Regions from separate parts of the Erwinia sp. AnSW2-5 genome, predicted to be linked through region 1. Evidence: predicted binding sites of a transcription regulator. Region 1 holds the regulator's gene; the other holds the start of a gene.
The links. The regulator PurR, encoded in region 1, represses purine synthesis genes. The targets are predictions, from matches to a motif close to CANGCAAACGTTTGCNTG.
Positions count from the first base shown of each region.

Region 1 (3,426 bases):
ATTGGCCCAACCTTCTGCATAACCGCAGAAATCTCTTTTCTGACCGCGTTGCTGTCTTTTGTAGCGCACAAACTGTTAATGGGAACGATGCGTTTACTCATCACGCTCTTCATACTGGCTTTCACCCAGTTGTTTTTCAACATGGCGCACGCATCGCCACATACCCCTATTAATGCAAAACAGCAAAAAGCCGACAGCAACACTGCGCGTGTAGATGACCGCCGTAAGCGCCGCCCGGTAAAAGCCACCTCGACCAAAAAAATCAAAGAACCTGCCAGTAAAAAAGCCAAAGAAATTGTTAAAAAAGAGTCCTCTAAATCAGCCGGGCTCCTGCTGGCAAAAAAACTGAAAGAGAAAGAGAAGAAAAAAACCAGCGCAGCGGCCCCCGTGCGTAATGCGAAAGTGGAAAAGAAAGCACTGAGCAAAAAGCTTGCGGCCAGCAAAAAAGCGGACAAAAAACATTATGGTCGTCAGCGTGCAGGCAGCAAAACCGCCGAAGATGATAACGATGCACTCAACGCCCCGCTCAAACTCAGCAAAGCGCATCGCGCACGCTACCAGAAAGCGCGTGAAACGGCGATGAACAAGCTGATGGGCCAGCTTGGTAAACCTTATCAATGGGGTGGCACCTCGCCGAAAACCGGGTTCGACTGCAGTGGTCTGGTGTGGTACGCCTATAAGGATCTGGTAAAGTTTAAGATCCCGCGTACGGCCAATGAAATGTTCCATCTGCGCGATGCGGCTTCGATTAAGCGCGATCAGTTAGAGAAAGGTGACCTGGTCTTCTTCCGTATCAACGGGCGTGGCACCGCTGATCACGTTGGTGTCTATCTGGGTGGTGGGAAATTTATTCAGTCTCCACGGACCGGTAAAGATATTCAGGTCAGTGCGTTAAGCGAAGATTACTGGCAGGAACACTACATTGGTGCGCGCCGGATGATGACGCCTAAAACGATTCGATAATGCCTGAAGGTTCGGGAAGAGTTTCCTCCTCCCTGGCAAAACTTAATGCATCACAGCGGTAAAACTAAACGCAATAATCATCAACAGTGAACCCACAACGGTTAGTGCAGTCATTTTCATATCAGTGTTCATTCTCTCTCCTCAATAACCTTGTTTTTAGTAAGCCAACAGATTTTCCCACAGTTACCCGTAAAAATCTCGTTTTCTGTGCGCAGCCTTGTTAGAATTCCTCATTACGTTGCGCAACACCGTTGGCAACGTGTAAAAGCCAGCACTGCATGTCACTCTTCGGACGATTCACCCCCCTCCCGACCCTTTGAGACAGCACCTAAAATAATTCTGGTCGGGCAGGAATGGCTGTACCCAGGCAAACGTTTAACCAATTAGTTATCAAGAGATTATGATAACACCAGGAGTACGATTTTAATGGCAACAATTAAGGATGTGGCAAAGCGCGCCGGTGTTTCCACCACCACCGTGTCCCATGTGATTAACAAAACGCGCTTTGTAGCCGAAGAGACGCGCGAAGCGGTATGGGTTGCAATTAAAGAATTGCATTACTCCCCCAGCGCCGTAGCCCGAAGTCTGAAGGTCAACCACACCAAAACCATTGGCCTGCTGGCAACATCCAGTGAAGCGCCCTATTTTGCAGAGATCATTGAAGCAATAGAAAACCGCTGCTTTGCCAAAGGCTACACGTTGATTTTGGGCAATGCGCACAATGACCTGCACAAACAACAGGCCTATCTGTCAATGATGGCGCAGAAACGCGTCGATGGGCTGCTGGTGATGTGTTCAGAATATCCCGACACGCTGATTTCCATGCTGGAAGACAACCGTAATATTCCGATGGTCGTCATGGACTGGGGCGAGTCGCGCGGTGATTTCACGGATACCGTGCTTGATAATGCTTTTGAGGGCGGTTACCTGGCCGGGCGTTATCTGATCGAACGTGGGCACCGCGATATTGGTGCAATTCCGGGTCAGCTTGAGCGTAATACAGGCGGTGGCCGCCATGCCGGATTCCTGAAAGCACTGGCAGAAGCAGGTATCACACTGCGTGATGAATGGCTGGTGCAGGGTGACTTTGAACCTGAGTCTGGCTATCGCGCCATGCAGCAGATTTTGTCGCAAAAACAGCGCCCGACGGCCATTTTCTGTGGTGGTGATATTATGGCCATGGGCGCGATTTGCGCAGCAGATGAAATGGGTCTGCGCGTGCCGCAGGATATTTCAGTGATCGGTTATGATAACGTGCGCAACGCACGCTACTTCACGCCTGCACTGACCACTGTCCACCAGCCGAAAGAACGTCTGGGCGAAACCGCTTTTGATATGTTGCTGGACCGTATCACCAGCAAGCGCGAAGATCCGCAAACCATTGAAGTTCACCCTTCACTGATTGAGCGCCGTTCCGTTGCCGATGGTCCTTTCCGCGACTACCGCCGTTAATCGCTCAACAGCGAGGGACCGGGTTGTTCGCTCAGCCACTCTGCATTCAGGGTTTCTGTGCTGCCCAGATACTCCAGTAACCAACTCAGCGCCGGTGAGGCGCTGTGTTCAGACCAGCTGAGGTAACAGGGGCTGTCGGGAAAGGATGACGTCAGAATCACTTCTCCCAGCACGCCCTGTTGCAGCCAGGGCTGGGCAAAATGCCCCGGAACCATCCCAACACACAACCCCGCGCGCAGGCAGTCAAACGCGCTTTCCCAGTCTGGCACCACCAGTCGTCGCTGATTATCTAATGTCCATGTAGTGCGTTTCGGCAACGCACGTGAGGTGTCCTCCAACACCAGCGAGGGCCACTCACGAATTAACGTCTCACTTAACGGCCCTTGATGGCTGAGTAACGGATGCGCCGTTTTCACCACACAGCGCCAGTTAAGGCTTCCCATATCACGATAAGCAAAACGTCCTCGCACCGGGATCGCCTGAGTCGCCCCGATCGCGACATCGACGCGGCCGTCAGCCAGTGCATCCCACACACCATTGAACACTTCCGGCATGATGTGCAGCTCCATGTCGGGAAAATGCCGGTAAAAATCCACCACCAGCTGTCGGGTGCGTGCCGGGCGTACAATTCTGTCGACCGCAATATTGATTTGCCCGCGCCAGCCGTTAGCCACCTGCTGACAGCGCGTGCGGGTGACGAGCATTTTTTTGATAACAGCACGCCCCTCTTCAATGAAAACCCGCCCGGCTTCCGTTAACTCCACATCACGGTGGCGGCGTTCAAACAGACTGACGGCCAGCCACGCTTCCAACTGACGCACGGTATAACTGACAGCGGAAGGGACGCGATGAAGCTCTGCTGCCGCAGCGGTGAAGCTGCCCGTCCTCGCCACCGCGTCAACCACTTCAAGAGAATGTTCAGACCACATAGTTTGCCTTCAATATTTTTCACTGCAACCCACGAATATTAGCGTTTCACAGGCTGGTCAGCACGCGATTACACTGCACGCG
Region 1 covers NZ_JBJGXA010000023.1:50,831-54,256, reverse strand. The annotation lists gene ACFL9S_RS16035 (C40 family peptidase) at 88-963, shown strand; gene ACFL9S_RS16030 (YnhF family membrane protein) at 1,006-1,083, opposite strand; gene purR (HTH-type transcriptional repressor PurR) at 1,390-2,415, shown strand; gene punR (DNA-binding transcriptional activator PunR) at 2,412-3,344, opposite strand.

Region 2 (3,426 bases), on a different contig from region 1:
ACTTATCTGGTATTTGCGGATATTTTCCACATAGGCATAGGCTTCATGGCCACGTGCATAACCGTAACTGGTCTGGCTGTAATAGCGTTTCTGGCTAAGCATCGGCAGGCGAGTTTTCACGTCGGCCCAGCTATCCGGGTTGCCCTTCTGTTTATCCGTCAGTTTGCGTGCGTCCAGCATATGGGCGTAACCCATGTTATACGCCGCCAGAGCAAACCAGATGCGTTCGTCTTCAGGGATCGTCGGGGGCACCTTTTCCATCATGCGCACCAGATACTCACTGCCGCCACGAATGCTCTGTTCCGGGTCGGTCCTGTCGCTGACATCCAGGCTATCCGCTGTATTGCGCGTCAGCATCATCAGGCCACGCACGCCTGTCGGGGACGTGGCCTGTGGGTTCCAGTGGGATTCCTGGTAAGAGATGGCTGCCAGTAAACGCCAGTCAATGTTCTGCGCGTACTTCTCGAAGAGTGGCTGGAAATCCGGTAGCGTTCCGTCAATGGCGCGCAGGAAGGTGCGCGTATCAACATAGTCGAAGGTGCCGACGTGCCCGAGGTACTTCTCATCCAGCCGCGCCATTGCGCCTTCTTCACCCATCTGGTTAAAGAAGTCCAGCAGCGCTGCATTCATGCTGTCATCCTGTTCACGCTGGACATACCAGGTGACCGGCTCTTCATCCGTGATATCAAAAGCCACTGCCAGCTGCGGATGGATGCGCTGCATCAACGCGATCGTGACGGAATCTCCCACGGTATAGTCGAGTTTGCCGTCGGCCACCGCTTCCAGCAGCCCCTGAGGCGTTTGGTCGGTCGAGATCGCCCAGTCAAGGTCGGGATACTGATGAGCCTTCATCTCACGCAGGGTCGACAGATAAGCCGATCCTGACGCCGCCGTCAGGCGCCCCTTCAGATCGCCCAGGTTTTTCGGCCGTGGAGCGCCGATACGGTACACCAGCTGTTGTGAAACAGAATAGTAAGAAGGACCGGCATGAAAACGTGCCAGCCGATCATTATTGTAAATTAAACCTGCCGCCAGCAGGTCGGCTTTATCATCTTCGAGGTCGTCAAACAGATCGCCAAGATTCGGGCGAACGGTGATTTCCAGCTTAACCCCTAAATAATCGGCGAAGCGCTTCGCCAGCTCGTAGTCCATACCCGCTGGAGATTGATTGACTGTGTAGTAAGTCAGCGGAGAATTTATGGTGCTGATACGCAGCACTCCCCGCGATTTTATCTGTGCGATACGGTCGGTCGAGCCGCCGTACCACGGTATCGAGGGCCACAATGCAAGCGCAAGCAGCACGGTGATTAGCCCGACCAGCAGATAATTAAATTTAAGGCGTTTCAAATAGTTATCTCTCGGTGATTCTCAGGTGTCTGTCTTCAATGACAGTATTTATTGTCTATAATGGGTCCTGAGCGTGGGGCATTCTGCTCAACTCCGCGCGGCTCCGCAACTGAAATCCACCTGTTTTGTGCGTTTTTCAGTCAATTCCTTATCGCGATTAATTCTGCGCAAACGGTTTCGTAACGGGTGCGGATTCTCTATAATACCGCCCGTTTTCCCCTGTTGCGCCCAATGAAGCGTCGCCCGGCGCTTCGAGACGAGAGATCTTTAATGATGGAAATTCTGCGTGGTTCGCCCGCTCTGTCGGCATTTCGTATTAACAAACTGCTGACCCGCTTTCAGGATGCTCACCTGCCGGTGAGTGATATTTACGCTGAGTACGTCCATTTTGCCGATGTCAGCGCGCCGCTGAGCGAGGATGAAAAATCCCGTTTGCAGCGCCTGCTGAAATACGGTCCCTCTCTCGCTGAACATACCCCGGAAGGCCGCCTGCTGCTGGTGACTCCGCGTCCTGGCACTATTTCGCCGTGGTCTTCGAAAGCGACAGACATCGCTCACAACTGCGATCTGCCCCAGGTACTGCGTCTTGAGCGCGGCATGGCCTTCTATGTGCAGGCACCGCAGTTGAGCGCAGCACAGTGGGGAGAACTGGCCGCACTGCTGCATGACCGCATGATGGAAACCGTCTTCGCCGACCTGAGCCAGGCCGATGCGCTGTTTGCTCATCATCAGCCTTCACCGCTGCAAAGCGTGGACGTGCTGGGTGAAGGCCGCAACGCGCTGGTTCAGGCCAATATCAAACTGGGTCTGGCACTGGCCGATGATGAAATCGACTACCTGCAGGCGGCGTTTGAAAAACTCGGGCGCAACCCGAACGATATCGAGCTGTATATGTTTGCTCAGGCTAACTCTGAGCACTGCCGTCATAAAATCTTCAACGCCGACTGGGTGATTGATGGCAAAACGCAGCCGAAATCGCTGTTCAAGATGATCAAAAACACCTTCGAGAAAACCCCGGACCACGTGCTGTCAGCCTATAAAGACAACGCGGCCGTCATGGAAGGTTCTCAGGTAGGGCGCTTCTACGCCGATCCGCAGGGCCGCTACGACTTCCACCAGGAAGACGCGCATATCCTGATGAAGGTAGAAACCCATAACCACCCGACGGCGATTTCTCCGTGGCCGGGTGCAGCGACCGGTTCCGGTGGCGAAATCCGTGATGAAGGCGCAACCGGGCGTGGCGCTAAACCGAAAGCGGGCCTGGTCGGTTTCTCTGTCTCTAACCTGCGTATTCCGGGCTTTGAACAGCCGTGGGAAGAAGATTTCGGTAAACCGGACCGTATTGTGACGGCACTGGATATCATGACCGAAGGTCCTCTGGGTGGCGCGGCATTTAATAACGAATTTGGTCGTCCGGCGCTGACAGGTTACTTCCGTACCTACGAAGAACGCGTTAACAGCCATAACGGCGAAGAGCTGCGCGGTTACCACAAACCGATCATGCTGGCAGGCGGTATCGGTAACATCCGTGCTGACCACGTGCAGAAAGGCGAAATCACCATTGGTGCCAAGCTGATCGTGCTGGGTGGCCCGGCGATGAACATCGGCCTGGGCGGCGGTGCGGCCTCTTCAATGGCCTCCGGGCAGTCTGATGCAGATCTTGATTTCGCCTCCGTACAGCGCGACAACCCGGAAATGGAACGTCGTTGCCAGGAAGTGATTGACCGCTGCTGGCAGCTGGGTGAAGAAAACCCGATTCTGTTTATCCATGACGTTGGCGCGGGCGGTCTGTCTAACGCCATGCCGGAGCTGGTGAGCGATGGCGAGCGCGGTGGCCGTTTCAACCTGCGCGACATCCTTAACGATGAGCCAGGCATGAGCCCGCTGGAAGTGTGGTGTAACGAATCTCAGGAGCGTTATGTACTGGCGGTATCGCCGGACAGCCTGGCGCTGTTTGATGCACTGTGTAAACGCGAGCGCGCACCGTACGCCGTGATCGGTGAAGCGACCGAAGAGATGCACCTGTCGCTGGCTGACAGCCATTTCGACAACACGCCAATCGATATGCCGCTGGACGTG
Region 2 covers NZ_JBJGXA010000034.1:68,686-72,111, forward strand. The annotation lists gene mltF (membrane-bound lytic murein transglycosylase MltF) at 1-1,347, opposite strand, end outside; gene purL (phosphoribosylformylglycinamidine synthase) at 1,618-3,426, shown strand, end outside.
Region 2: the regulator PurR is predicted to act here: its motif matches at 1,512-1,529, upstream of purL (phosphoribosylformylglycinamidine synthase).